DNA from 4 places in the Blautia acetica genome. Region 2 is predicted to be linked to each of the others. Evidence: riboswitches for the same ligand, from Rfam matches in the RefSeq annotation. Region 2 holds a riboswitch; each other region holds the start of a gene.

Region 1 (7,591 bases), on a different contig from region 2:
AGGGGAAAATCGAAGAGGTATTATCCCGTATGTGCCAGACTCCGGTGACGATACAGGGCGCGGGCAGGACCGATGCAGGGGTGCACGCGGCAGGGCAGGTGGCAAATGCGCATATGGAGACGGAAAAGACTAGTGAGGAAATCTGCGAATATCTCAACCGGTATCTTCCGGAGGATATTGAGATTGTCCGGGTGAAGCAGGCGGCAGACCGTTTCCACAGCCGCTTAAACGCCAGAGAAAAGGTGTACCAGTACCGCGTTGCTGCAGGTTCTCATAAGAATGTGTTTGAGCGGAAATACCAGTGCCCGCTTCATGAAAATCTGGATGTACCGGCCATGAGAGAGGCGGCGGAATTTTTGACGGGAACTCATGATTTTAAAAGTTTTTGTTCCAATAAAAAGATGAAAAAGACTTCGGTCAGAACCATATATGACATCGAAATCCGGGAAGAGGGGCAGGAAATCCGCATGACCTATACCGGCGACGGATTTCTTTATAATATGGTAAGAATTCTCACCGGAACTCTGATTGAAGTGGGAAGAGGAGAGAGAAAGCCAGAGGAAATGATGGAAATTCTGGAACGCTGCGACAGAGGAGCGGCGGGATTTACAGCGCCGGCCAGGGGACTGACCCTGCTGGAAGTGCGGTATTAGGAGGAAGACAGTATGGAAAACAGCAGAAACCGGGAAATGGAACAGGAAATTCGTAAGAGCATGGAACAGCTTTATCCTAAGGACCCGGATCATTTGTACAGCCGGATGCAGGTGGAATTTTATGCCTGCAATTACGAGAAAAAAAGTGTAACCCTTCGTTTTCCGGTACAGAGATGGGAATTAAATCACATGGCAACCATGCACGGAGGTCTCATAGCCACGGCTATTGACACCACCTGCGGCGTTACGGTGCGCAGCGTCAGCGGAAGTGAAAAAATTCCTACCATTAACCTGAACCTGAATTATCTCTCCCCTGCCATGGCTCAGGACGCCCTGCTGGTAACGGCAAAAGCAGACCGGGCCGGACGGAGAATCTGCAGTGTATCTGCAGCATGCCGGTCTGAAAAAACGGGGAATCTCATAGCCACTGCCACGGCAAATTTCATGATTCTGGAGTGAAATTTTGAATGCAAATAAAAAAATAAAAGCAAAGCCTTTGAAAAAGCGGGAATTTATGGTACTATAGTCCTTAGACTGTAAAGGAAGAAATTACGATAGATGGAGGAAGAAAAAAGTGGAAAAAGAAACAGCAAAAGAAACCGTTTCTAAAAACTTTATTGAACAGATGATTGAAAAAGACCTGGCAGAGGGCAAATACGAGGAAATTTGTACCAGGTTTCCGCCGGAGCCAAATGGTTATCTGCATATCGGACATGCAAAGTCTATTTTATTAAACTATGGTCTTGCACAGAAATACCACGGAAAGTTCAATATGCGTTTTGACGACACCAATCCGACTAAGGAAAAGGTAGAGTTTGTGGAGTCCATCAAGGAAGATATCAAATGGCTGGGCGCAGACTGGGAAGACCGTCTGTACTTTGCTTCTGACTACTTTGAGCAGATGTACGAAGCGGCTGTAAAATTGATTAAGAAAGGGAAAGCCTTTGTCTGTGATTTGACGGCAGAGGAAATCCGGGAATACAGAGGAACCCTGACAGAGCCGGGCAAGGAAAGTCCCTACAGAAACCGCAGTGTGGAGGAAAATCTGGAATTATTTGAAAAAATGAGAAACGGAGAATTTGAGGACGGCAGCAAGGTACTTCGCGCCAAAATCGACATGGCTTCTCCTAATATCAATATGCGTGATCCGGTTATCTACCGTGTGGCGCATATGACACACCACAACACCGGGGACAAATGGTGCATTTACCCTATGTATGATTTTGCACATCCCATCGAAGATGCCATTGAAGGTGTGACCCATTCCATCTGTACCCTGGAATTTGAAGACCACAGACCTTTGTATGACTGGGTAGTAACAGAACTGGAATATCCCCATCCGCCAAAGCAGATTGAATTTGCAAAGCTGTATCTGACCAATGTAGTGACAGGAAAACGTTATATCAAAAAGCTGGTAGAAGACGGCATTGTAGACGGCTGGGATGACCCTCGTCTGGTATCCATTGCGGCTCTTAGAAGACGGGGCTTTACACCGGAATCCATTCAGAAATTCGTAGAGCTCTGCGGTGTTTCAAAGGCCAACAGTTCTGTGGATTACGCTATGCTGGAATACTGTATCCGCGAAGATTTGAAGATGAAAGCGCCTCGTATGATGGCTGTTTTAGACCCGGTAAAACTGGTTATTGACAACTATCCGGAAGGCGAAATCGAGTACCTGGAAGTGCCAAATAACATGGAAAATCCGGAACTGGGCAGCAGAAAAGTGCCTTTCGGAAGAGAACTTTACATTGAAAGAGAAGACTTTATGGAAGTTCCGGTAAAGAAATACAAACGTCTCTATCCGGACAATGAAGTGCGCCTCATGAATGCGTACTTTGTGACCTGTACAGGCTGCGAAAAGGATGAAGAGGGAAATGTAACGGTTATCCACTGTACGTATGACCCGGCCTCCAAAGGCGGAAATTCCCCGGACGGAAGAAAGGTCAAAGGAACGATTCACTGGATTTGCGCTGAGACAGCCGTAGAGGCGGAGTGCCGTCTGTATGAGAATATCGTAGATGAAGAAAAAGGCGTATACAATAAGGAAGACGGAAGTTTGAACCTGAATCCGAATTCTCTTACGGTAGTCAAAGGCTGTCTGGTAGAGCCGGAACTTGGAAAAGCAGAGGCTTACGACCGGTTCCAGTTTGTGAGAAACGGATTTTTCTGTGCGGACTGCCATGACAGCAAACCGGGAGCGCCGGTATTTAACCGCATTGTGTCTCTGAAGAGTTCTTTTAAACTGAATCAGTAATGATTAAGATTTTATACGAAAAGAGGAGCCTGTGAACGAATTACTAATTCCTCTGGATACAAAAAGCAAAGTGCCGATTTACGAGCAGATTTGTGACTATATCAAAAGGGCTGTGCAGCAGAAGCATTTAATACCGGGAGAAAAGCTGCCTTCGTCCAGAGCCTTTGCCAGATGTCTGGCTGTGAGCCGAAGCACCGTAGACTTGGCCTATGACCAGCTGGTATCCGAAGGGTATATTGAGTCCATTCCCTGCAAAGGCTACTATATCTGCGAAATAGACAGCCTCTACGTTCCCGGCAGGAAGAGGACAGAAGAGTGGAAAACAGAAAAAGAGAATCCCTCTAAAAGGGCAGCGAGAGAACAGAAAACCTGTGCCTATGATTTTTCTTTAAACGGCATAGCGCCCGGCGGTTTTCCTCACAATGTCTGGAAAAAGCTGGCAAGGCAGGTGCTCTCAGAGGATGACGATACCCTGTTTCAGCTGGGAAATCCCTGGGGAGAATATGGATTTCGCAGCGCAGTGGCGGAATATCTGTATCAGGCCAGAGGCATGCGGTGCCGCCCGGAGCAGATATTAATTGGAGCAGGAAACGATTATCTGCTGATGCTCCTGGGAACCATTCTGGGGAAAAACCGTGTGATTGCCATGGAAGACCATACCTACCTGACTGCATATTACGATTTTCTGCACATTGGGTATGAGGTAAAAGCGGTGAAGCAGGACGAAAGCGGTATGTGTATCTCCTCTTTGAAAGATTCCGGTGCACAGATTGCCTATGTGATGCCCTCTCACCAGTTTCCCGCAGGCACGGTTATGCCCCTGAAACGCCGTATGGCACTTCTGGACTGGGCAGAGGAAGCGGAAAATCGCTACATCATTGAGGATGATTACGACAGCGAGTTCCGTTACCGCGGAAAGCCTATTCCGGCTCTGCAGGGATTTGACAGGGGCGGGCGTGTGATTTATATGGGAACTTTTTCCAAATCCATTGCCCCGTCCATTCGTGTCAGCTATATGGTTTTGCCGGAGTTTCTGGCAGAGCAGTATGCAGAGCGGAAAAGTCCTTTTTCAGTAACCGTGTCCAGAGCAGACCAGAAGATACTGGAGTTATTCTTAAAAGAAGGAGGATATGAGCGGCATTTGAACCGTATGCGGGCTGTCTATAAAAGCAAGCATGACAAAATGGTGAAAGTTCTGCGGGATATGGGGGATATCTGTACTTTTTCGGGAGAATATGCGGGACTTCATCTGGTACTGGAATTCACAAACGGGCTGACAGAAGAGGAGGCAGTTTTGCGGGCAGAAGCGGCCGGTGTTCAGGTCTACGGATACTCGGAATACGGCATAGAAAGCAGCAAGATAAAAAAAGAACCGGAAAGAAAGGTACTTCTGGGCTATGCCTGCATGACCGAAGAAGAAATCGAAAAAGCCATGAGGAAATTGAAAGAGGTCTGGGAATAAGTATTGACAGAAAATTATAAATACAGTAAACTGAACGTTGCAAGGGGAGCTGGAGCAAGTCCGGCTGAGAATAAAACCACATTCGTTTTAGACCCTCATACCTGATTCGGATAATGCCGGCGTAGGAAGCATTTTGTAAAATCTGCAGGTTCAGATACAGACATGAATCCCATCAGGTACTCCCTGGTGGGATTTTTTATACAGAAAGAGAATAAGGAGGAAGGAAATATGAACGCAAGCGTAGCTATCCAGACTTTGCCGGAGGCAAAAGACGACGAGGAATTAATCCGTATTGTAGACGAGGTGATTGCCTATATTAAAAGTACGGGAAATAATTATTATGTAGGCCCTTTTGAGACAACCATTGAGGGAGACTATGACGAACTCATGGACATTGTAAAGGAATGTCAGCATATTGCAGTGAAGGCAGGAGCGCCGTCTGTAGCTGCTTATATTAAGGTCAGCTACAAGCCGGAAGGAGATGTGCTTACCATTGAAAGAAAAGTCTCAAAACACCACCAGTAAAATCTGGACCGTGTCGGCTCTGGCTGTACTGCTGGTGCTTTGGCAGGCGGTTTCCATGGCTGGGCTGATTCCCAACTTTATGCTGCCCTCCCCGGTGGATGTGGGGAAGGCTTTTGTGGGGGATTTCGGGCTTTTAATGGAAAATGCAAAGGTAACGCTTTTGGAGGCGGCTCTGGGACTGGCCTGCGGTATTGCCGTGGGTTTTCTCATGGCGGTAATCATGGAGCGGTTTGAAAAGCTGTACAAAGCCTTTTATCCTTTAATTGTTCTGACCCAGACCATCCCTACGGTGGCCATTGCGCCCCTTTTGGTGCTGTGGTTTGGATATGAAATGCTGCCAAAGGTGATTCTCATTGTGGTGGTGACTTTTTTTCCTATTACCGTAGGACTTTTGGACGGTTTTGGGTCTGCGGATAAAGATATGATCAATCTCATGCGTTCCATGGGGGCAGGAGAGTTTCAGATTTTTCGTTATATTAAGCTGCCGGGAGCCATGAGTCACTTTTTTGCCAGTCTTAGAATTTCCGTGTCGTATTCCGTAGTAGGCGCTGTGATTTCTGAATGGCTGGGAGGCTTCAGCGGTCTTGGGGTTTACATGACACGGGTAAAAAAAGCATTTGCTTATGACAAAATGTTTGCCGTGATTTTTCTCATTTCCATTATCAGCCTGATTCTTATGAAGCTGGTGGAAATTCTGCAGAAAAAGGCCATGCCCTGGGAAAATGTGAAATAAGACAGAGGAGAAAAGATACATGAAAAAGAAATATTTTGCGACGCTTTTGTGCGCGGCAGTTCTCACAGCTTTTACAGGCTGCGGGGAATCCGGCGCTCTGAAAGAAGAGAAGAAAGCAGAAAATAAAACAGAAAAGCTGACTTTTGTACTGGACTGGACACCGAATACCAACCATACCGGTCTGTATGTGGCCAAGGAAAAGGGATACTTTGAAGATGAGGGGCTGGAAGTGGAAATCGTACAGCCGCCGGAGGACGGTGCAGACGCCCTGGTGGCATCGGGAAAAGCCCAGTTGGGTGTTTCCTTTCAGGATACGATGGCACCGGCGGTAGCGGGAGAAGACGCACTTCCCAATACAGCCATAGCTGCTGTTGTACAGCACAACACTTCCGGTATTATTTCCAGAAAAGGGGAGGGCATGGACCGTCCCAAGGGACTGGAAGGGAAAAAGTATGCCACCTGGGACGCTCCCATTGAAAAAGCCATGATGAAAAACGTGGTGGAGGAAGACGGAGGGGATTTCAGTAAAGTGGAACTGATTCCAAGCACAGTGACGGACGAGGTATCCGCACTGAAGACAAAGTCCGTGGACGCTATCTGGGTGTTTTACGCCTGGGCTGGTGTAGCTACAGAAGTGGCAGGTCTGGATACAGACTACTTTGCGTTTAAAGATATCAATCCGGTATTTGACTATTATACACCTGTAATTATAGGAAATAACGAATTTCTGGAAAAAGAGCCGGAAACGGCAAAATCTTTTTTGAGAGCGTTGAAAAAGGGGTATGAATTTGCCATTGAAGACCCGGATGCGGCAGCAGACATTCTCTGTGAGGCTTCACCGGAACTGGATGTGGAACTGGTAAAAGCCAGTCAGAAATATCTGGCTGACCAGTATAAGGCAGAGGAAGAACGCTGGGGATATATCAGCCCCGAGCGGTGGAACGCTTTTTATAACTGGCTGAATGAAAACGGCCTGTCAGAAACAGAAATACCGGAAAATACAGGATTTTCCAATGAGTATCTTCCGGAATAAGAAAGGCGGCAAAAAAATGGCACAGCTTGAAGTTTCCCATGTGACAAAATCCTTTGACGGCAGGAAGGTTCTGGAGGACGTGTCCATCCGTCTGGGGGAGAAAGAACTGGTGGCTCTTTTAGGCGTCAGCGGCGGCGGAAAAACAACACTTTTTAATGTGATTTCCGGTATCTTAAAGCCGGACAGCGGACAGGTGTTTTTAGACGGGGAGGAGATTACAGGCAGTCCGGGGAAGGTCAGCTATATGCTTCAGAAGGATTTGCTTCTGCCTTACCGCACCATTGAAGACAATGTGGCCCTGCCTCTGATTATCAAGGGGGAGAAAAAGAAGGCGGCGAGAAGTCAGGTGCAGCCCTATTTTCAGGAATTTGGGCTGGAAGGGACTCAGAAAAAGTACCCGGCTCAGCTTTCCGGGGGTATGCGCCAGAGAGCAGCGCTTCTGCGGACGTATATGTTTTCTCAGAAAATTGCCCTTTTGGACGAGCCGTTTTCCGCCCTTGATACCCTGACAAAAATTGCCATGCATAAGTGGTATTTAAACGTCATGGAGCAGATTCACCTGTCTACAATTTTTATTACACATGATATAGACGAGGCCATTCTTTTGGCGGACCGGATTTATCTTTTAACAGGGAGTCCGGGAACCATCACAGAAGAAATTGTGATAAAAGAGAAAAAGCCCAGAGCGGCGGATTTTAATCTGACGCCAGAGTTTCTGGAGTATAAACGGTATATTCTGGAGAAGATAGGGGAAAATTAAAAGCCGCATATAATATTCAGATAGCAGTGGAGAACTATTATAAAAATGCATTTGGAGATATCGGAAAGTATTACAACATGATAACGCAGCTGTGAGGTGTTTTTGTGAAGGGTTTGTATGTGGTGAGGTAGAGATGGGAAAAGGTATGAGAAGGTCGCAGAAATGCGGCTT
Region 2 (7,591 bases):
TATACAATCCATTTATTTCTGTCTCTTAATAATTCTTGAGATATTTTCGCCTCTTTTGTTGCTTCTTCCTTGTCATCCATTATAGTTGTTTTCTTTCCATCAATAGCCCACAAAAAAACAAGATTTAATAAATATATTCCAAAAACTAACCATGCAGTCCAATTATATTTTAGTGGCTTCACAAAAGGAACAAAGCAAATACCTAAAATATACAAAAGTGCTACAAATGACAAAGAATATTTTATACCTTTTGCGTACTTCATTAACTTATCCCTCCCTATAAGTTATTTCCAATAAATTTTTAGATTGCCATTCAATAGTATTCAGAACATATTTTTTATCGATAAATTTGAACGGAAATTTATGTACGAAATAAAAATATTTGATATAATCAAAGTGAAGAACAGAACTATATGATATGGAAGGGGAGATAATCCATTGATAAAACTATCTTGCAGAAGATTTAATTGAAAATGAATCTGAACTGTTTCGCGAAAGACAATTTTATGATACAGAAAAAATGAGTAAAGAGCAGAGAAATATGTTTGTTGTATGGCTCATTGTTGCTATGAAAAATGTGCATTTAGATGAAAAAAGGCATTTAGAAAGTACAGGGAGGACGTGATTTTATGAGAATTCTGGTAGCCGAAGATGACAGAGATATGAATGCGATTTTAGTATCCAGGCTAAAAAAAGAGCATTACAGTGTAGATACCTGTTTTCAGGGAGAAGAGGCGCTGGACTATCTGGCCGGTGCAGAATATGATGTAGTGATTCTGGATATTATGATGCCGGTGCTGGACGGTCTGAGCGTGCTGACAAAAATCAGAAAAGAGGGAAATCAGGTTCCGGTGTTGCTTCTGACAGCCAGAGACAGCATTGAAGACCGGGTGAAGGGACTGGATTCGGGGGCCAATGATTATCTGGTGAAGCCTTTTGCTTTGGAAGAGCTGCTGGCGCGTATCCGGGTGCTTTTGCGCCGGGGAACAGGAGAGAAGGAAAACGTGTGCCGTGTGGCGGATTTGGAAGTACACCTGGATACCCATGAAGTTCTGCGGGGCGGGAAGGAGATTACACTTTCCGGAAAGGAATTTTCCCTCCTTCGCTATATGATACAGAACCAGGGAATCGTGCTGTCCAGAGAAAAGCTGGAGCAGCATATCTGGAATTATGACTATACAGGAGGCTCGAATGTGATTGACGTGTACATCCGCTACCTGCGGAAAAAGATTGATGAGGGCTTTACTTCTAAGCTGATTCACACTGTACGGGGCGCCGGATATGTGCTGAAGGAGAAAGCATGAAAAAAATATCTTTGAAAATAAAAGTGACGCTTATGTTTACTTTTTTCATGACGCTTTTAACCTGCATTTCCCTGGGGCTGTTGTTTTCCCTCAGTAGCCAGGAAATTTTAGGTTCTGTACAGGCTCAACTGGAAAAGCGGGTATATGAAAGTATGGATGAAGTAAGTGTGCAAAATGGTAAACTGGATATGGAACAGGATTTTTATGATTTGGAGGATGGCATTTACCTGGCTTTATATGATGAAACGGGAACCTTTCTCTTTGGGAGAGTGCCTTATGGTTTTCAGGAAAAGACGGTGTTTGCAGATGGGAGTATGCAGACTGTGGGAACAGGCGCCGCGCGGTGGTATGTTTTTGATATCAAGTATCGGCCGGGAGAATTTCAGGACGTGTATATCCGGGGTGTCTGTTCCATTAATCGTGCAGAAAACAGTATGAAAACCGTTCAGCGTCTGGCTCTGATTTTGTTGCCTCTGCTGGTAGCGCTTACAGGAACAGCGGGGTATTTTTTCATTAGAAGGACGCTGCGCCCGGTAAGGCAGATTACAGAAACCGTACAGGAGATACAGAAAGACAGGGATTTGTCCAGAAGAGTAGGTCTTGGCCGCGGCACAGATGAAGTCTATGTGATGGCAGAAACATTTGATAAAATGTTGGCGCAGATAGAGGAGGGATTTCAGAGGGAAAAGCAGTTTACCTCGGATGTCTCTCATGAACTTCGTATGCCGGCGGCAGTGATTCTGGCGCAGTGTGAGGAGTTGCTGGAAGACGAAAATCTGACGAGGGAGCAGAAAACGCAGCTGCAAAGGATTCAGAAAAAAGCTTTTGAAATGTCAGACATGATTTCGCGCCTCCTGTTTTTGTCCAGGGCAGACCAGGGACGGCAGGAAATTCAAAAAGAGCGGGTAAACCTCAGTGAATTGACGGAAATGGCTGCTTTGGAGATGGAACTGTTGGCAGAGAAAGAAAATATCCGGCTGGAAATGCAGATAGAGGAAAATCTTTTTGCGGAAGTGGACGAGAGTCTTTACCTCCGTATGGTGGTGAACCTGGTTTCCAATGCCATTGCTTATCACGGAGGACCGGGCTATGTGAAAATCCGTCTGCAGGGTATGGAAAATCAAATTTGGGGAAGTATAGAGGATGATGGAAAGGGAATTTCCCCGGAAGACCTTCCTCATATCTGGGAGCGGTTTTACCGGGTCGATAAGGCCAGAATACAGGACAGTCATTCCGGGCTGGGGCTGCCTATGGTGAAATGGATTGTGCAGGCCCACCAGGGAGAAATCCAGGTGGAAAGTACTCTTGGCAAGGGCAGTGTGTTTACCTTTTGGCTGCCCACAGAAGAAAGTGGAGAAAAAAAGTAAAATATTTTCTGGTTTTAATGTTTCTTTAATCTTTCCTGGGTATACTGACTTCATCAAATACAGAGAGGAGATTTTATTTATGAAGAAATATACAAGGATAACAGCTGTTTTGGTTTTAGGAGGTTTGCTGGCAGGATGCGGAGCAGCAGAAGGAAAGGATATTGGACAGGAATCTGCCAAAAGTATTGCATTTGAGAAGGCAGGGGTTACGGAAGATGAGGTTTCCAGATTAAAAGTCAGCAAGGACAGAGATGACGGAAGAAGTATTTACGAAGTGGAGTTTGATGCAGGAGAGAAGGAGTACAGTTATGACATCGGGGCCAGTGACGGAGCCGTTTTAAGTGAGGAAACAGACGTCCGTGATTCTTATGAGACACAGACACCCTCCGGTACACAGACAACAGAGGGACAGGATACAGCAAACCAGCAGAACACAGCAGAAAGCAGTTCCCAGGGAGATGCACAGAACGTTCAGGTAGCTGTCAGCCAGGAAGACGCGAAAAAAGCGGCTTTAGAACGTGTTCCCGGAGCAGAGGAAAAAGATTTGCGCATGGAACTGGATTTGGATGACGGGCAATATATCTACGAGGGAGATATTGTTTACCAGCAGACAGAGTATGAGTTTGAAATTGACGCGAATACAGGTTCCTTCCTGAAGTGGAGCGAAGAGAACTACTAAGAAATACAAGAGGAAGATGTGGCACGAAACCATATGGAGAATGAAAATGCTTTTCCTATTTTCTTTTCCATAGCTGTTTTGTGCCACATTTATTGTAAACAAAAAGTATATTGTAAACTTAAAAGTATAATAAGGTTGACAATTATTGCTACCCTATGGTAAAGTGTAGGAAGAAAAATTGAAAAACAGCAACAGGAAAGGAAAAAGAATATGACAACAATAGCAGGGGAACGAAATAAGACACAAGATTTGGTTTATGTGAGTATTTTTGCAGTATTAATTGCAGTATGCTCCTGGATTTCCATTCCGGCGGCGGTGCCATTTACACTGCAGACTATGGGAGTTTTTACTGCTGTGGGAATTTTAGGCGGAAGAAGAGGCAGCATGGCGGTTTTGATTTACATATTGCTTGGCATCATAGGAATTCCGGTGTTTGCAGGATTTACAGGAGGAATTGGAGTTCTGGCAGGAACTACCGGAGGATATATTGTGGGATTTCTGGTTTCTGCACTGGTGATGTGGGGGATGGAAAAATTCTTCGGAAGAGGAAAGGCAGCGCTGTTCTTTTCCATGCTTGCAGGACTGTTGGCCTGCTATACCGTAGGAACTCTGTGGTTTCTGGTCGTGTATACCAGCCAGACAGGTCCAGTGGGAATCGGCGCAGTATTAGGCTGGTGTGTCATTCCTTTTATTATTCCGGATTTGCTGAAAATTTTGTTGGCAATGGTTTTGACAAAGAGACTGGGAGGCGTTATCAGAAGATGAGAGAAGAAAGGCTTCTCAGATTGCGGGCACATCATGGTATGTGCCTTGCTTTTTTTGAGGGAAAAGGGTATAGTGACGGATTTACAGCGCATATGGAAAACGTTCTGGCAGGCATGGAGCAGAATCCAATCTTGCAAATTGTGACAACAGGGGATATTCTATGTAAGAAATGTCCAAATTTAAGGGAAGATATCTGCATTAGCCAGGATAAAGTGGAAGAATATGACCGAAAGGTGCTGCTTGCATGTGGACTGGAAGAAAATTGTGTCATTTCCTGGGAAGAGTTTTTTCATTTGGTGGAGAAGAGTATTCTGAAGCCAGGCAGACGGGAGGGAATCTGCGGGCATTGCCAGTGGGGTGAAATTTGCAGGAGGAAGGAGCAGGAGAGATATGGAGGATACGAAGGAACAGCCAAAGATTCGTAAGGCGGAGAAAGAGGACTACAGAGAAATCGCGGGATTTATGTAGCAGGTGCATGATTTGCACAGCCAGGCCAGACCGGATATTTATAAAGATGTGCAGCATTTTTATACATTGGAGCAGTTTGCAGAAGACATGGCTAACCCGGAAATCCTGTTTTTGGCAGCCAGCGTAAGCGGAAAAATGGTGGGCATGTGTGAGATAAAGTATCATACAGCCGGAGGAGGCAGTATTACCAGAAAAAGGCAGAGAGCCTATGTGGAGGCAATTTGCGTGGACGAAAAATATAGAAACCGGGGTATCGGAAAACTGCTGCTTATAGAGGCAGAAGCGGAAGCCAGACGCAGGAATATTTTTAAACTGGAACTGACAGCGTGGAATTTCAATCAATCGGTATTGGAATTTTACAGAAATTATGGACTTCGGTGTCAGAAAGTGATTCTGGAAAAGGAAATTTAGATTGGAAAACCGGAAAAAATGTGGTACACTATAGCTAATCACAGAGGAGGTTTAAGACTATGAGAGCAGAATTTGATGAAACATTAGTAACAGGAAATGAGATGATAGATTCTCAGCATAAAGAACTGATTGGCAGAATTAACCAGCTTCTGGAAAGCTGTGAAGACGGACAGGGTAAAATTAAAGCAGTAAAAATGCTGGATTACCTGTTGGACTATACAGAATTTCACTTTAGTGCAGAGGAGAAACTGCAGGAAGAAATGGAATATCCGGGTATCAAAGAACATAAGGAAAAACATGCGGAATTCAAAAAAGCAGTAAAAGAATTACAGGAAATGCTGGAAGAGGAAGAAGGTCCTACAGAAGCTTTTGTTGCACAGGTACAGAAAAATGTTGTGGACTGGCTCTTTGACCACATCAAAGGCTTTGACCGTTCTGTAGCGGAGTACAAATTCATGGCATCGAATGCAGAGAGATTATAAGGATCAAAATTATGTTATTATTTGTGGAATATCCAAAATGTACCACCTGCCAGAAAGCAAAAAAATGGCTGAAAGAGAGAAATCCGGAATTTTCAGAGCGCCATATTGTGGAGGACAGACCTTCCAAGGAAGAATTAAGAGAATGGTATGAAAAAAGCGGACTTCCTTTAAAGAGATTTTTTAATACCAGCGGGAATAAGTACAAAGAACTTCATTTAAAAGACAAACTGCCTTCCATGACAGAAGAAGAGCAGTTGGAACTTCTGTCCACAGATGGGATGCTGGTGAAGCGTCCGATTCTGGTGGGCGAAGATTTTGCACTTCCCGGCTTTAAGGAGAAAGAATGGACAGAAAAGCTGGAAAATGCATAAAAACAATTTCATATGCAGTCAGGGGAGCCCGTAGGCGGGCTGAGAGGAAGTGCTCAAACTTCGACCCTTTAACCTGATATGGGTAATGCCAGCGTAGGGAGATGTGAAAACCGGGAGACGTGCTGACGTTTCCCGGTTTTTACGTCTCCGAAAGAAAGGAAAAGACATGAAATGTAAAAAAGAAGATATGCAGCTTTATGCAGTGACAGACAGAACCTGGGTGGGAGAAAAGTCTTTTGAAGAACAGGTGGAAGAATCTCTGGAAGGAGGAGTTACCTTTTTGCAGCTGAGGGAAAAACATTTAGCAGAAGAAGAATTTTTCAAAGAAGCCGTAAAAATCCGGCAGTTAGCAGCAAAATACAAAGTTCCCTTTGTGATTAATGATAACGTGGAAATTGCCAGGAAGGTGCAGGCGGACGGTGTTCATCTGGGGCAGAAGGACATGGGGCTTTTGGAAGCCAGAGAAATACTGGGGCCGGATAAACTCATTGGTGTGTCCTGCCGGACTGTGGAGGATGCCAGAAAAGCAGAAGCTCTGGGTGCAGACTATCTGGGCGTGGGAGCTGTATTTGGAACTTCTACCAAGAAGGACGCAAAGCCTGTTGCAAGAGAAGAGCTGCAGGCCATTTGCCGGGCCGTTTCCATTCCGGTGGTAGCTATCGGAGGCGTGAAAGAAAGTAATCTGATGGAATTAAAAGGCAGCGGCGTTTCCGGTGTTGCTGTGGTTTCCGGGATTTACGGACAGAAAAATATAAAAGAGGCCTGCAGGCGGCTGCGGGAACTTTCAGAAGAAATGACGGCAAGGAGTATGAAAAAAGTTCTGAGCATTGCAGGTTCAGATTCCAGCGGCGGAGCAGGTATCCAGGCCGATATAAAAACCATTACTGCACACGGTCTGTATGCCATGACAGCCATTACTGCCCTGACTGCACAAAACACTACCGGAGTTTACGGGGTTCAGAACGTACCGCCGGAATTTGTGGCAAAGCAGCTGGACTGTATTTTCCAGGATATCTGTCCGGATGCTGTGAAAATCGGTATGGTTTCAGACAGCCAGATTATCCATGCCATTGCAGAAAAACTGCGGGAATATGAAGCCGAAAATATTGTGGCGGATCCGGTCATGTCAGCTACCAGTGGGGGAACTCTTATGCAGAAAGAGGCAGAGAAGGCAATAAAGGCAGAACTGTTTCCGCTGGCTGATGTGGTGACCCCCAATCTCTTAGAGGCGGAAATTCTGACAGGAATGAACATTCATACAGGAAAAGATATGGAAAAAGCGGCGCAAATCATTGGAGAGGGCATGGAGGGAGCTGTGCTCTTAAAGGGCGGACATTTAAAGGAGACGGCAGATGATTTGTTGTATTTTGAAGGAAAATTTATCTGGTATCCAGGAGAAAAAGTGGAAAATCCCAATACACACGGCACTGGCTGCACGCTGTCTTCTGCCATAGCCTGTAATCTGGCAAAAGGTTATGATGTGCCGGAGAGCGTCAGAAGGGCAAAAGCATACATTACCGGAGCCTTGCGGGCACAGTTGAACCTGGGAAACGGCAGCGGGCCGCTGAATCATATGTATGCGTTGAGAAAAGAAAATGTGGAAAATATTTTTGAGAAATACATGAAGGAAACTTGAAAAAGGGGTGGGGCAGTGGTATTCTTTTTTGAGAATACTACGAGAAAAGCAGAAAGGAACATTTTCACTATGTATTACAGAAAACCCCACTATTATCAGGATTTTGTC
Region 3 (7,591 bases), on a different contig from region 2:
GGGCTAAGGCAGAAGCCATTCGCCATGTAGAGACGTATAAAACCTGTTTTGCCATTGCCGTATGCCCCAGTGAGGGTATTGATAGTCCCACCGTAGTGGCTTCCCAGGCGGCCAATGAACTGCTGAATGTGGACAGCATTAAGGCAACCTTCGTGCTGACGGATTATCAGGGCAAAATTTTTATCAGTGCCAGGGCTATTGATGAAGTCAATGTGCAGCTGATTATGGAGAAAATGGGTGGCGGCGGCCATATTAATATGGCAGGTGCCCAGCTTCCGGGTGTAACTGTGGAAGAAGCAATCCGGCAGTTAAAAGCAACACTTGACCAGATGATGAAAGAAGGAGACATAGAAGTATGAAAGTAATACTGATTGAAGACGTAAAATCTTTGGGCAAAAAAGGACAGATGGTAAATGTAAGCGACGGATACGCAAGAAACATGCTGTTTCCCAAAAAGTTAGGCGTAGAGGCAACCCCGAAGAATATCAATGATTTGAAGCTTCAGAAAGCACACGAAGACAAAGTGGCAAAAGAAAATCTGGAAGCGGCAAAACAGTTTAAGACAGAACTGGAAACCAAACAGGTGATGGTAAGCATTAAGGTGGGAGAAAACGGCAGAACCTTCGGTTCTGTTTCTACAAAGGAAATTTCCGAAGCAGCCAAAGCGCAGCTTGGTTATGACATTGACAAGAAGAAAATGCAGCTTGCAAATCCAATCCGGGAATTAGGCACCACACTGGTTCCGGTAAAACTGCATCCACAGGTGACTGCAGACTTGAAAGTTGTAGTAAAAGAAGCGTAAGAAGGGAGTTCCCGCCGAAATGGAAGAAGCACTGATTAAGAGAATCCTGCCCCACAGTATGGAGGCAGAACAGTCGGTCATCGGCTCTATGATTATGAGCAGAGACGCTATTGTAGAGGCGTCGGAGATGATTACAGGGGCGGATTTTTACCAGCAGCAGTATGGTATCGTGTTTGAGGCCATGGTGGAGCTTCATGACGAGGGAAAAGCAGTTGACCTTGTAACATTGCAGGAGAGACTGAAAGAAAAGGATTTGCCGCCGGAAATTTCCAGCATGGAATTTGTCCGGGATTTGCTGGCAGCAGTTCCCACCTCAGCCAATGTAAAATACTATGCCGAAATCGTAGCAGAGAAATCCATGCTACGGAAACTGATTAAGACCACAGAGGAAATCAGCAATGCCTGCTATCTGGGCAAAGAGAAGACTCAGGACATTCTGGAAGTGACGGAGAAAAAAATCTTTGACTTGGTGCAGAATAGGGGAAGTGAAGAGTTTGTGCCTATCCGCCAGGTGGTGTTAAACGCCATTGAAAAAATCGAGAAGGCTTCCAGAACCCAGGGCAGCGTTACCGGTATTCCCACAGGTTTTATCGATTTGGATTATAAGATGTCGGGATTTCAGCCTTCGGATTTGATTCTGGTGGCGGCCAGACCTTCTATGGGAAAAACGGCTTTTGTATTGAATATTGCCCAGTATATGGCCTTTCACAGCGATGTGACAACGGCTATATTCAGTCTGGAAATGTCAAAGGAGCAGTTGGTAAACCGTCTCCTGGCTCTGGAATCCAAGGTGGATTCCCAGAATATTCGAACCGGTAATCTGGAAGACGAGGAATGGGCGAAGCTGATTGAAGGCGCCAATATTATCGGAAAATCAAACCTGATTATTGATGATAAACCTGGTATTTCTATCTCGGAACTGCGTTCCAAGTGCAGAAAATATAAGATGGAACACAATCTGGGCATTATCTTTATCGACTACCTGCAGCTGATGACGGGGAGCGGAAGAAGCGAGTCCAGACAGCAGGAAATTTCAGAGATTTCCCGTTCTCTAAAGGCACTGGCAAGAGAACTGCATGTACCGGTGGTGGCTCTTTCCCAGTTGAGCCGTGCAGTAGAGCAGCGTCCCGACCACAGACCCATGCTTTCAGACTTGCGAGAGTCAGGGGCCATTGAGCAGGATGCGGACGTGGTTATGTTTATTTATCGTGATGATTATTATAATAAAGATTCCGAGAACAAAAACATTGCGGAAATCATCATTGCAAAACAGAGAAATGGTCCTATTGGTACCGTAAATCTGGTTTGGATGCCGAATTATACGAAATTTGTGAATATGAAAAAATAAGAGGCAGCCGCTTTCATGCGGCTGCCTCTTGGAATATCCGGTATCACTCGTCATAGATGCTGACAATTTCCCCTTCCAGAATCCGGTTCATATTTTTTACAGCGCAGAAGTTTCCGCACATACTGCAGGTATCTTCTTTTTCCGGTTTGGCCTCTGCCCGGTAGCGTCTGGCTTTTTCCGGGTCCATACTGAGCCGGAACATTTCTTCCCAGTCCAGCCTTTTTCGAGCCGTGCTCATGGCATAATCCCAGTCAGAAGCCCCATGGATTCCTTTGGCAATGTCCGCAGCATGGGCCGCTATTTTAGAAGCGATAATCCCTTCTTTTACGTCCTGTTCGTCCGGCAGACGCAGATGTTCTGCGGGAGTGACATAGCACAGGAAAGATGCACCGTGGGAAGCTGCTACAGCGCCGCCTATGGCAGCTGTAATGTGGTCATATCCCGGTGCAATGTCTGTCACCAGAGGACCCAGTACATAAAAAGGTGCACCCTGACATACGGTCTGCTGGATTTTCATATTGGCTTCAATCTGATTTAAAGGCATGTGCCCCGGCCCCTCGATAATGACCTGTACATTCTTTTCCCAGGCCCGTCGGGTTAACTCGCCCAGTGTCACCAGTTCTTCTATCTGGGAAATGTCCCCGGCATCTGCGATACAGCCGGGACGGCAGGCATCTCCCAAGCTTAAAGTCACATCGTATTTTTGACAGATATCCAGAATCCAGTCATAGTGTTCATAAAACGGATTTTCCAGTCCGGTCATTTCCATCCAGGCAAAGATAATAGAGCCCCCTCTGGAAACAATGTTGGTAAGCCGCTTGTTTTCTTTGAAACGGCAGGCAGTGCTTTTATTGATACCCACATGAATAGTCATAAAGTCCACGCCGTCTTTGGCATGCATTTCTACAATATCCAGCCATTCCTGTGTGGTGATGTCTTTTAATGGTTTATGGTAGTAAACCACAGCGTCATAAATCGGTACAGTTCCAATAATGGCAGGGCACTCCTGAGTCAGCTTCCGGCGGAACTTTCTGGTATCCCCGTAAGAACTTAAATCCATAATGGATTCTGCACCCATTTCCACGGCGCTTTGTACCTTCTGCAATTCCATATCAACGTCTTTCCAGTCCCTTGAAGTTCCCAGATTCACATTGATTTTCGTTTTCAGCATAGAGCCCACGCCGTTGGGATTTAGACATTTGTGCAGTTTGTTGGCCGGAATGACGGCTTTTCCCTCTGCCATGTACTGACGCAGTTCTTCGGGAGAGATACCTTCCTTTTCGGCAACAAGTTCCATTTCCTTTGTGATGATACCCTGCCTTGCGGCATGCATTTGTGTAGTGTAAGTCATAGGTTTTCTCCAATCTTTTATTTTTTAAACCAGAGAATCCGAACCTGCGGCACAGCCATTTTCCACAAAAAAGAAAAAGTCTGTGCCGAAAGGATGCACAGACATATAAAATCAGTATGTGTAAACTCCCTACGTTGGCATAATCCAAATCAGGTAATACAGGTCGAAGCCAAACTTCCTCTCAGCCCATGGGGCTCCCTGGTTATTTTTTATCAGTTTAGCACCGCTTTAAGTAGTTGTCAACAGTTTTTGTCGAACGTATTTTCTTGCAATTTAACAGGGGTTTGTTATAATAATTAGGAGAAACAAAGAAAGGGGTCAGTATATGCAGAAGGCCATTTATTCGGTTTCGGAGGCAGTTCACTTTCTGGGAATTCAATCCCATGTGCTCAGGTACTGGGAAGAAGAACTGTGCCTTCCGATTGGAAGAAACGAAATGGGACACAGATACTACACCCGATGGGATATTCAGGTTTTTCTGAGTATTAGAGAACTAAAGAAAAAAGGGTATGCACTGAAAGAAATAGGAGAACTGACAACCCTTTTTTATAAAAATCAGGCAGAGAAAAAACAACCTGAACATAGAACGGCGACCCTTTCCGTATCAAGGGAATTTATGGAAATTATCAGTAAACTTGTAACGGACAGGCTTCAGGAAAAAAATTCCGGGGAAGAGAGGTATAAAAGACTGGATGAGCGAATCCGCAGCTGCCAGCAGTACAGGCGGGAAGCGGCAGCGGCTGTGGAGAAGGAAGGGCAGAAAAAGAAACGGTTTTTTCAGAAAAAATAAAACGAAGAGGCAGGAATCACGAAAATTCCTGCCTCTTCGTATACGCTTCATGATACAAAACATCATAGATGTTTCTGTATTATGTAAATCTTAGCCTTCTACGATAGCTTCTGTAGGACAAACACCAGCGCATGTTCCGCAGTCAACGCATGTATCAGCGTCGATAACGTATTTGTCATCACCTTCGGAAATAGCTTCCACTGGACATTCACCAGCGCATGTTCCGCAGCTTACACATTCATCTGTAATAACGTATGCCATGATTGTACCCTCCTTATATATTCTGAACCTTGCGATTCAGTTCTTAGGGTTATTCTAATATATTTATTTCTATAATACAAGTCTTAATTTAGAAACATAGCAGGATTTTTTTGTGCATACAGGGGAAAAAAGGGAAGCGTAAAATGGAGAAAAACAGTTGAATATAATGAGAAAAGAGATTATAATAAGATAATAGAAAATTTTAAGGAGGAATTACCCATGAAAGTAACACCAGATATGACAATTGGTGAACTGCTTCGTTTAGATGAAAATATTGTGCCGATTCTTATGAGAGCAGGCATGCACTGCATCGGCTGTCCTTCCGCACAGGGAGAATCACTGGCAGAAGCAGCTATGGTTCACGGAATTGACGGAAATATGTTAGTTGCTCAGATTAACGATTTTCTGGAAAATAAATAAAAATGTGAAAAACCTCCGGGCAGAGATTCTGCTGCGGAGGTTTTTTGCTTGCATCTTAGATTTTTGTCAGCTGTGTCAGTGCATTTTGCGGAATCATGCAACCGCCGTGCTCCTCCAGATAAGCCTGCTTGGCCGGGGAGAAAGAGGTACCGCTTCCATATTCGGAAAGTATGTTGCATACTTTGTTGAAATCTTCCGGCAGGGTTTTCTCCTGACGCAGTATCAGTGAATAGGTACCGTCCTTTTCGTTTTTATACAAAGCGCTGAAACCTTGGAAAAAATTATTCAGTCCGTGAGCGGCTTCAATGACAGTATCCAGATTCCGGAATGTGTACTCGCGCATTAAATTTACGGAAACCGGAGTTTCCTCAGAAATCTCAGTCTTTTTTGTCTCTTTTGTAGTTTCTTCAGAATTTCTTTCTTTCTTTTTGCGTTCCATGGCTCTGGATTTTGCCTCATAAATTTTCTGGAAAATACCCAGAATATCGTCTGCACCTTCTACTTCCACCGGAGGGGCTTCCTCAGACGATGTTCCGGAATTGCCCAGAGGAGTAAATTTGGAAAAACGTGTATCCAGTTCTTCTGGGTCGTCTACCTTGGAAATAATTAAAATAATGCTGTCTGCAGATACGGGAATGGCCTCAATCATCAGAGGGGTATTGTCTGCTTCAAAGCCAAATTCCAGGTTAGCCTGCTGCATCATATCGCGAAAGAGACTTTTGGCATTTTCACTTCCGTAAGCCAGTTCGCTTAAACGAATATGCCGCTCTTCCAAATCAGCTCTGGTAAGTGTGCAGCGTATTTGATTTTCATTTATTTTTTCTATTTTCATAACATCACATCCTGTCTGGTTATTTATCTAAAGATGCTATTTTTCCTTTTATATTATATACTATGCACCGTCGGATTGTAAAGAAGAAATACTTGCTAATTTACCGTACAGATGCTATAATAGGGAACAGATAGAGAAGACTGCCCTGTAAATTTTACAGGAAGGAGTGAAACTCAGGTAGTCTTTTCATGTTCGGCAGATTTTATGATTCAAGAAATGCAGCATTCTGCTGCAGCAGGCGGATACATTCTGTATCACTGCAAATTTCCACTTATACCAGAACATACGGGGAGTCTTTCTTTATCTGTTTGTAACTGAATGAGGCGTTTTGTGCGGAAAAAAAGAAGAAGCAGGATAATAATATATCACAAACATTTGCATTCTGCGGGAGGAAAGTATGGATAAAAACGAAAGGAAGATTCTGCACCGGGAACTGGAGACTTATGAGGATATGGGGGTGACGTTGTATCTGAACGGAAGGTCTACCACACCGAAACGTATTGAGAAAGCATATAAGATGGCAGAAGAAGGCGGTTATATGCGGGATTACATTCAAGATGAAGATGGAAAGCTTCAGGCCGTTTCCTTTGATTTGGTAAAGGGCTGAATCACCATAATTGTGTATAAAAAAGAAAAAAATCTGAAAAAAACATGAAATCCTGGAAGAAATAGATGACGAAAGAAAAAAATATGCTATAATACACATAAAAAGAGAGTTTAAAAGGAGCTGGAAAATGGCAAAACGAAGGAAAAGAAGAAGACGCAGGAGAGGGATTCCTCCCGTGTTTATAGCATTATTTCTTATCGTAATTGTTGGTGCAGCAGGTATTATTACAAGTTATGTAAAGAAATATACACCGTCAGATACCAGAATGGATTTGGAACAGTACTATAAGCTGGAAGGTCAGGAGGAAGCTGCTTTGATTCTGCAGGATACGGTCAGTGACAGCAAAGGCCGGGTGGCAGACGGAAAAATCTATATCCCCTACAGCGTGGTAACGGATACGCTGGACGGAAGATTTTACTGGGATGAAGAGACACAGAAAATGCTGTATACCACACCCGATGCGGTGATGGAGATTCAGCCGGAAACTACGTTCAGTACAACCGCCGGGACAGAGCAGGAGGAAGGTTATGTTCTTGTAAAGGAATTTGACGGCAGTTATTACATTGCTCTGAACTTTCTGGAGAAATACATGCAGATAACAAGTCAGGTATATGAAAGTCCGGCAAGGGCTGTGATTTCTTATAAATGGCAGAGCATGCAGACTGTGGAAGCAAAAAAGGATACCGTGGTGCGTTATCAGGGGGGGATTAAAAGTCCGATTCTTTCAGAAGTGAAAGAGGGTGATTCCCTGCAGCTTCTGGAGGAAATGGAAAACTGGTCCAGAGTTATGACTGCGGACGGTTTGGATGGCTATGTGCAGAAAGAAGATTTAAAAGCAGCAGAAGAAACGGAACTGGTATATGAGGGCAGCTATGAAGAGAATTATACCAGTCTTACCAGAGATTATAAGATTAACCTGGCCTGGCATCAGGTAACATCCGAGGCAGCCAATTCTGCATTTGACCAGACGATGGAGGAGGTAAAGGGGGTGAATGTCGTTTCTCCCACCTGGTTTTCCGTTACGGGAGGCGAGGGTACCATTTCTTCCCTGGCCAGCGCTGAGTATGTGGACAAGGCTCATGCAAAAGGCATGGAGGTATGGGGACTGATTGATAATTTTGATGAAAATGTAAGCACACTGGAAACTCTGTCAAAGAGAAGCGCTCGGACTCATATTATC
Region 4 (7,591 bases), on a different contig from region 2:
CGGCGGGAGAGAGCAGAGCCTTGAAATCTTCCAGGGAACAGACCGGATGGGACAGGGCTGCCCGGACATCCTTGGCTGTGTAGTGGGTGTAATCATAGGAAGCCACCTGGCTCATGACTTTTTCGCATACATCAGACTGGATTTGCTCCATGCCGGGGAGATATTCCATGTGGCTTTTCCGAAAAGAAGGGTCTGTTTCCAGACGGTGTTTCTTTGCCAGCGCCTGTTCAGAGAGATACTGAGAGTCCACTAAAAATTCGTTTTCCATGACTGCCGCCTCCTAATCGTGAAGAAAACCGGTGAGCGGGTCAGATGCAGAAGCGCCTCTTGTAAGAACTCTGCCAAGTCCTGAAAGGTAGGCTTTTCGTCCGGCTTCAATGGCCTGGCGGAAAGCAGAAGCCATGAGAGGAAGGTCTCCGGCTGTGGCGAGAGCCGTGTTTGCCATAATGGCGGCAGCGCCCATTTCCATGGCTTCACAGGCCTGGGAAGGCCGTCCGATACCGGCGTCTACGATGACAGGCAAATCTATTTCCTGAATGAGAATTTCGATAAAATCCCTGGTGGCCAGTCCTTTGTTGGAACCAATGGGAGAAGCCAGAGGCATAATGGAGACAGCGCCGGCATTAGCCAGGTCCCTGGCGGTATTCAAGTCCGGGTACATGTAAGGCATGACAAGAAAGCCTTCTTTTGCCAGAATTTCCGTGGCTTTTATGGTTTCCTGGTTATCCGGCAGCAGATATTTGGAATCCCGCATAATTTCGATTTTTACAAAGTCTCCGCAGCCCAGTTCTCTTGCCAGACGGGCAATGCGCACTGCTTCTTCGGCATTTCTGGCGCCGCTGGTATTGGGAAGCAGGGTAACGTTTTCAGGAATATAATCCAGAATGTTTTCTTCTTCTTTGGTATTGGCCCGGCGGACAGCCAGAGTGATCAGTTCTGCACCCGCATCCTTTACGGCTGCTTCAATGAGCTTGAGGGAGTATTTCCCGGAGCCGAGAATAAAACGGGAATGAAATTCGCGTCCTCCGAGGATAAGCGTATCGTTGTTCATAAATGTACCTTCTTTCTGTATGTTTGGTGTTGTACCTTAGGGTTCGGTCTGTTCTGCCAGAATCCGCAGTACCATGTGCGCCTCATGGGCGGCGCAGCACATGACCCGGGAGGAGACAAGCCCCAGCCCGCTGCCTGTGTCGCTGCTTTCGTCTCCGCAGAGATAGAAACGGGAAGTAATCCGGCGGGTCCGGACGGAGTTGGCGCTGGAAATTCCGGCCATTCCGGAAGCTGCCACCAGAAATTTTTCCGGCATGGTTTCCAGTACGCGGTTGACCAGCATGGCCTTATTTTCCGCCCGGTCAAAGGCTTCACAGATTATCTGGGCGTTTTGCAGCAATTGTGGGGTATTTTCTTCGGTCATGGTCTCTGTATGCAGTTCTAAAGAAAGATAAGGCACAATTTCCCGGAGATTTTCCGCAAGGGCTTCTGTTTTGTACATGCCTATCTGATGGGCCTTGTACTGCTGGCGGTGGAGATTGGTGATATCCACCCGGTCAAAATCGATGAGAATCAGTCTGCCGATTCCGGCTCTTGCAAGACAGAGGGAAATGTTAGAGCCCAGTCCCCCCAGTCCGCATACGGCCACAGAAGCAGAAGCAAATTTTTGCTGCAAGGTTTGGCCGTGGCGTTCTTCCAGGGCCTTTATCCATTCTTCTTTTGTGGGTATCATCAGCCGCCTCCTACAAAGCTGACAATTTCCAGCACATCGCCGTCTGTCAGCGTGATTTCATTGTATTTTGCTTTGGGAACAATGTGGCCATTGCGTTCCACTGCAATGCGCAGGGGATTGTAATTGGACATTTCCAGATATTCGGACAGCGTTTTGCCGTCCATAGGCAGGGAAGTTCCGTTGATTATTACCATTTTTCACCTCCATCTGGGAGCCTGGCTTGTGGAGAATTGTATATCCGTTTTTAGGAAAACAAAAAGCGGAAAGCTACCAAGTTCGGTAACTTCCCGCTGCATATTTTCACATATGTGGTTCTCAGGCGTCCCTACGTTGGCATTATCCAAATCAGGTTATCGGTCGAAGGTCATACCTTCCTCTCAGCCTGTCATACAAGCTCCCGTCTGTTTTTATTTCGTTCATTATACAACAGGACTGGTAAAATTGCAAAGGTTTTCTGTGGATTTTTGACTGGAATACGTCAATACGTTAAAAAATAAAAAAAGACAGGGGAATGACTTGAAAAGCAAGACACATTTTCGTATAATGAGGTTCGTCAGATAAAAACAGAAAAGCAGAAATCCATTAAGGGAGAATATATATGGAAAAAAAGACATTTGTGACAAAGGAAAAGCTGGAAGAAATTGTAAAGGAATACCCGACCCCTTTTCATTTATATGATGAAAGAGGTATCCGGGAAAATGCGCAGGCCATGAAGGAGGCTTTTGCATGGAACAAAGGGTTTAAAGAATATTTTGCGGTAAAGGCAACACCAAATCCCTTCCTGATTGAGATTTTAAGAGAGTACGGCTTTGGCTGTGACTGTTCTTCTTATACAGAGCTGATGCTCTCCAAAGCCATGGGTTGTGTGGGAGAGGACATTATGTTTTCCTCTAATGACACTCCGGCGGAGGAATTTCAGTATGCCAACGAACTGGGCGCTACCATTAATTTAGATGACATTACCCACATTGCGTACCTGGAAGAAGCCATTGGTACACTGCCGAAGCGTATGAGCTGCCGCTATAATCCGGGCGGAGTTTTTGAGGTTTGCAACGGAATCATGGACAATCCGGGAGAGGCCAAGTACGGCATGACGGAAGCGCAGATTTTTGAGGCTTTCCGGATTCTGAAAAGCAAGGGAGTGGAAGAATTTGGTATTCATGCTTTCCTGGCCAGCAACACAGTGACAAATGAATACTATCCGATGTTGGCAAAGCGCCTCTTTGAACTGGCGGTGCGTCTGGAAAAAGAAACCGGGGCAAAGATCTGCTTCATTAATCTGTCCGGCGGTGTGGGCATTCCCTACAGACCGGAAGAAACACCTAACGATATCCGTGTGATTGGAGAAGGGGTGCGCAGAGTTTATGAAGAAGTGCTCACTCCGGCAGGCATGGGAGATGTGGCTATCTACACCGAGCTGGGGCGCTTTATGATGGGGCCTTACGGCTGTCTGGTGACAAAGGCCATTCACGAGAAACATACCCACAAGGAGTATATTGGAGTGGACGCCTGTGCGGTAAACCTTATGCGCCCGGCTATGTATGGGGCTTATCACCATATTACCGTTATGGGGAAAGAGCATGAGCCGTGTAATTACAAATACGATGTGACAGGTTCCCTGTGTGAAAACAATGATAAGTTTGCAGTGGACAGAATGCTTCCGAAAATTGACAAAGGAGATTTGCTGGTGATTCACGACACTGGTGCCCACGGCTTTGCCATGGGATATAATTACAATGGAAAGCTGAAATCTGCGGAAATTCTGCTGAAAACGGACGGAAGCACCCAGTTAATCCGCAGGGCAGAGACACCGAAGGATTATTTTGCAACCTTTGACTGCTTTGATTTTTATAAGAAGCTGGACTGCAATCAGTAGAATTGGATTAAATGAATTTAAAATTCAAAAAAATGCTTGCAATTTGGAAAGAGTTATGCTAAGATATCTATTGTTCCGTTAGGAAATGCCGGCGTGTCGGAATGGCAGACGAGGCAGACTCAAAATCTGTTGTGGGCAACCACGTATGGGTTCAAGTCCCATTGCCGGCAGTTTTATGAATGAAGGAAAATAGAAAGAGGCTGAAATCCGCTAAAATCAAGGGGTTCAGTCTCTTTCTGTTTTCTGCTATTTTTTCTGACAGATATTGACAAAAAAAACAGTGGGTGGTAGTATTTTGAAATCAAAGGTTGGCTTATGCAACTATCAAAGACCCTTGATTAGAAAATATGTAAAATGGAAAAGGAGTGGAAAAAATGAAGAAGCACAGGTTTTGGGCATGGGCGATGCTTTTCTGCCTTGGAATGACATTTTACACAGGTTACAAGCACAAATAAATACAGGAGGATTTGAAGATGATAAGTACAGAATTAATGAAGAAAGCGGCACTTTTTGCAGGCGGAGTTTTATTTGGAACAGCAGGAGTTAAGATTCTGGGAAGTAAGGACGCGAAAAAAGCTTATGTGCAGGCTACTGCAGCCGTATTAAGAGCAAAAGACTGTGTTATGGATGCGGTGACAACGGTACAGGAAAACGCAGAAGATGTTCTGGCGGAAGCAAATGAAATCAATGCACAGCGCTATGCAGAAGAAGCATGCGCCCAGGAAGACGGTGCGGAAGAAGCTGAAGAAGTAAAAGAAGAGGCTGAAAAAGAACAGGAAGATGCCAAATGCGAATAAAGATTCAGCATGAAATCAGAGGTCGTATTCGTTTTGCCACGCCGAAGAAGAGTCTGACCGTGGAAGAAGCGGATATGCTGCAGTACTATTTGGGCACACTTGAAAATGTGGTTTCTGCAAAGGTGTATGAAAGAACCGGCCATGCAGTGGTTTGCTACAGCGGCAGCAGGAAGGAAGTTATCAAAGGTCTGACAGCGTTTTCTTTTGAGAACCGGGAGCTTCAGGAACTGGTTCCGGAGAACACGGGACGGGAATTGATGAATGTTTATAAGGAAAAGCTTATTGCAAAGCTTGCCGTGCACTATCTCTGCAAGCTGTTTCTTCCGGCACCGCTGGCTGCTGCAAAGGCAGCGGTGCAGTCTCTGCATTTTATGAAAGAAGGCCTTCAATGTCTGAAACGGAGAAAGCTGGAAGTGCCGGTACTGGATGCCGCAGCCATCGGAGTTTCTCTGCTCAGAGGAGATATCAGTACAGCAGGTTCTGTTATGCTGCTTTTGAGTGTAGGAGAAATTCTGGAAGAGTGGACGCATAAAAAATCTGTGGCAGACCTTGCCAGAAGTATGTCTCTGCAGGTTGAAAAAGTATGGGTAAAACAGGGAGAGGCAGAAATCCTTATGGACGCAGGTGAGGTAAAAGAGCATGACGTTATCTGTGTGCATATGGGGAATATGATTCCGCTGGACGGAATTGTAGTAGGCGGAGAGGCTATGGTGAATCAGGCGTCCCTTACAGGAGAAGGTATTCCAGTGAAAAAGGAAGAAGGCGCTTATGTTTATGCCGGAACCGCAGTGGAAGAAGGTGAACTGCTGATTCAGGTGAAAGCGTCTGCCGGCAGTACCCGGTATGAAAAGATTGTTTCCATGATTGAAGAATCAGAAAAACTGAAATCTTCCTTGGAGGGAAAAGCAGCTCATGTGGCAGACAGACTGGTGCCGCTGAGTTTTCTGGGAACGATGGCAACTTATGCCCTTACCCGGAATGTAACCAAGGCTCTGTCTATTCTGATGGTGGATTTTTCCTGTGCATTAAAGCTCTCTATGCCTATTGCAGTTCTGTCTGCCATGAGAGAATGTCAGGATTACCAGATTACTGTGAAGGGAGGAAAATTCCTGGAGGCGGTAGCGGAAGCGGAAACAGTAGTTTTCGATAAAACAGGAACTTTTACCAAGGCAGAACCTACGGTTGCAGAGGTGATTCCTTTCGGAGGAAGAAGCCGGGATGAAATGCTTCGTCTGGCAGCCTGCCTGGAAGAACATTTCCCTCATTCCATTGCCAATGCAGTAGTAGCTCAGGCCCAGAAGGAGGGCCTTGCTCATGAAGAAATGCACACAAAGGTGGACTATGTAGTGGCCCACGGCATTTCCTCGAAGGTGAACGAGCAGCAGGTTTTAATCGGAAGCCATCATTTTATCTTTGAAGATGAAAAATGCAGAATCCCCGAAGGGGAAGAGGAAAATTTCCGGAACCTTCCTATAGGATATTCTCTTTTGTATCTGGCAATTTCCGGTGAACTGGCGGCAGTGCTGTGCATTGAAGATCCGTTAAGGGAAGAGGCCAGAGAGATTGTAGCAGCTTTAAAGGAAACGGGAATCCGAAAAGTCGTAATGATGACCGGAGACAGCGCGGGCACGGCTGCGGCCATTGCCAAAAAGACAGGTGTGGATGCCTTCTATGCAGAGGTTCTGCCGGAAGATAAGGCTTCTTTTGTAGAGCAGGAAAAAGCAGAGGGACGCAAGGTGATTATGGTAGGAGACGGTATCAACGATTCTCCGGCCCTGTCGGCAGCCAACGCAGGGATTGCCGTCAGCGGAGGCGCACAGCTTGCCAGAGAAATTGCAGATATTACAATTTCAGGAGAAGATTTGTACCAGCTGGTAACGCTGAAAAGAATCAGCAACGGTCTGATGAAACGGATTCATAGAAATTACCGTTTTGTTATCGGATTTAATATGGGGCTGATTGCCCTGGGACTTGGCGGAGTTCTTGCACCAGGGACTTCTGCGCTTTTGCACAATCTTTCTACCTTGGGGATTTCTCTGGAAAGTATGACAAATACGTTAGATAAGAAAAGAGAATAGTTTTTATAGACAAAGCGGCGCCAGATATGAGGTCTGGTGTCGTTTTGTTAAATTTATTTAACTTTTGTAATGCCCGGATTCGTGATAAAATAGAAATATGTGAACAGAAAGAAGGGAAAATATGACAGCAAAGTGTAAGGTTGGACTGGTTTTAGAAGGCGGCGGTATGCGAGGCGCATTTACAGCTGGAGTTTTGGATTATTTTCTGGATAAAAACCTGTCTTTTCATACTTGTATCGGGGTGTCTGCAGGAGCCTGCCACGCCTGCAGCTTCCTGTCAAAGCAGAGGCGGCGGGGATTTGAAACCAATACGGATTATTTGGAGGATGAGACTTACTGCAGTTTCAAAAATCTTATGAAAACAGGAGATTTGTTTGGTGTGGATATGTGTTACCGGAAAATTCCGGAAGAATTGAATCCCTATGATTATCAGGCATTTTCCGAAAATCCTACAGAATTTTACGTCGTAGTAACCAACTGCAAAACAGGAGAAGCAGAGTATAAGAAAATTACGGATATGCACAGAGGAATTCATTATGTGCGGGCTTCCAGCTCCCTGCCCCTGCTTTCACGGACGGTCTGGATTAAAAATACGCCGTATCTGGACGGGGGAATTGCAGATTCTATTCCTGTAAAACAATCAGAGAAGCTGGGAAACCATAAGCAGGTAGTGGTGCTGACCCGACAGAGAGGATACCGTAAAGAACCCAATAAAGCCATGCCCGCAGCCTATCTGCGGTATCAAAGAGAGTTTCCCAAGCTGGTGGCGCGTATGAAAAACAGGCATCTGGACTACAATGCAGCCCTTGATTATCTGTATGAGGAAGAAAAGAAGGGAAATGTTTTCCTTATTTGTCCGGAAAAACCTGTGGAAATCGGCAGAATTGAAAAAAATCGGGAAAAATTGGAGCGTCTGTACGAAGAAGGCTACATTGCAGCAGAAAAAATGGGCAGCGCATTGCTTGACTTTATGAAATAACGGCAGAGGAAAGGAGAAATTTATGGGAGTGACAACATTTGCAGCAATAGATGTAGGTTCCTACAATGTCTGTATGGATATTTACGAAATATCCCCAAGAAACGGAATACGGTGTATTAATGAAGTGAGAAGCCGCCT

The links. Region 2 has a riboswitch for thiamine pyrophosphate ahead of thiD (bifunctional hydroxymethylpyrimidine kinase/phosphomethylpyrimidine kinase). Riboswitches for the same ligand answer to the same signal wherever they lie in the genome.
Region 1: another riboswitch for thiamine pyrophosphate. It lies ahead of WBS51_RS10700 (thiamine-binding protein); the one in region 2 lies ahead of thiD (bifunctional hydroxymethylpyrimidine kinase/phosphomethylpyrimidine kinase).
Region 3: another riboswitch for thiamine pyrophosphate. It lies ahead of thiC (phosphomethylpyrimidine synthase ThiC); the one in region 2 lies ahead of thiD (bifunctional hydroxymethylpyrimidine kinase/phosphomethylpyrimidine kinase).
Region 4: another riboswitch for thiamine pyrophosphate. It lies ahead of thiS (sulfur carrier protein ThiS); the one in region 2 lies ahead of thiD (bifunctional hydroxymethylpyrimidine kinase/phosphomethylpyrimidine kinase).

What each region holds. Positions count from the first base shown of each region.
Region 1 covers NZ_JBBEWO010000015.1:30,722-38,312, forward strand. The annotation lists gene truA (tRNA pseudouridine(38-40) synthase TruA) at 1-653, shown strand, start outside; gene WBS51_RS10685 (PaaI family thioesterase) at 666-1,112, shown strand; gene WBS51_RS10690 (glutamine--tRNA ligase/YqeY domain fusion protein) at 1,228-2,907, shown strand; gene pdxR (MocR-like pyridoxine biosynthesis transcription factor PdxR) at 2,939-4,369, shown strand; TPP riboswitch at 4,402-4,513, shown strand; gene WBS51_RS10700 (thiamine-binding protein) at 4,598-4,894, shown strand; gene WBS51_RS10705 (ABC transporter permease) at 4,863-5,627, shown strand; gene WBS51_RS10710 (ABC transporter substrate-binding protein) at 5,647-6,660, shown strand; gene WBS51_RS10715 (ABC transporter ATP-binding protein) at 6,677-7,420, shown strand.
Region 2 covers NZ_JBBEWO010000002.1:224,099-231,689, forward strand. The annotation lists gene WBS51_RS02410 (hypothetical protein) at 1-263, opposite strand, end outside; gene WBS51_RS02415 (response regulator transcription factor) at 630-1,304, shown strand; gene WBS51_RS02420 (sensor histidine kinase) at 1,301-2,671, shown strand; gene WBS51_RS02425 (PepSY domain-containing protein) at 2,751-3,350, shown strand; gene WBS51_RS02430 (biotin transporter BioY) at 3,561-4,115, shown strand; gene WBS51_RS02435 (DUF1284 domain-containing protein) at 4,112-4,540, shown strand; gene WBS51_RS02440 (GNAT family N-acetyltransferase) at 4,587-4,994, shown strand; gene WBS51_RS02445 (bacteriohemerythrin) at 5,054-5,476, shown strand; gene WBS51_RS02450 (arsenate reductase family protein) at 5,488-5,847, shown strand; TPP riboswitch at 5,858-5,964, shown strand; gene thiD (bifunctional hydroxymethylpyrimidine kinase/phosphomethylpyrimidine kinase) at 6,014-7,483, shown strand; gene fliB (flagellin lysine-N-methylase) at 7,553-7,591, shown strand, end outside.
Region 3 covers NZ_JBBEWO010000012.1:71,768-79,358, reverse strand. The annotation lists gene WBS51_RS09485 (DHH family phosphoesterase) at 1-359, shown strand, start outside; gene rplI (50S ribosomal protein L9) at 356-802, shown strand; gene dnaB (replicative DNA helicase) at 822-2,150, shown strand; gene thiC (phosphomethylpyrimidine synthase ThiC) at 2,194-3,501, opposite strand; TPP riboswitch at 3,611-3,712, opposite strand; gene WBS51_RS09465 (MerR family transcriptional regulator) at 3,827-4,291, shown strand; gene WBS51_RS09460 (DUF362 domain-containing protein) at 4,382-4,552, opposite strand; gene WBS51_RS09455 (DUF1858 domain-containing protein) at 4,772-4,972, shown strand; gene WBS51_RS09450 (adaptor protein MecA) at 5,028-5,804, opposite strand; gene WBS51_RS09445 (hypothetical protein) at 6,202-6,411, shown strand; gene WBS51_RS09440 (glycosyl hydrolase family 18 protein) at 6,539-7,591, shown strand, end outside.
Region 4 covers NZ_JBBEWO010000001.1:108,876-116,466, forward strand. The annotation lists gene thiH (2-iminoacetate synthase ThiH) at 1-268, opposite strand, end outside; gene WBS51_RS00525 (thiazole synthase) at 281-1,051, opposite strand; gene thiF (thiamine biosynthesis protein ThiF) at 1,088-1,723, opposite strand; gene thiS (sulfur carrier protein ThiS) at 1,723-1,917, opposite strand; TPP riboswitch at 2,028-2,132, opposite strand; gene WBS51_RS00540 (diaminopimelate decarboxylase) at 2,322-3,599, shown strand; tRNA gene WBS51_RS00545 (tRNA-Leu) at 3,687-3,769, shown strand; gene WBS51_RS00550 (DUF6110 family protein) at 4,073-4,396, shown strand; gene WBS51_RS00555 (heavy metal translocating P-type ATPase) at 4,387-6,474, shown strand; gene WBS51_RS00560 (patatin-like phospholipase family protein) at 6,596-7,453, shown strand; gene WBS51_RS00565 (Ppx/GppA phosphatase family protein) at 7,476-7,591, shown strand, end outside.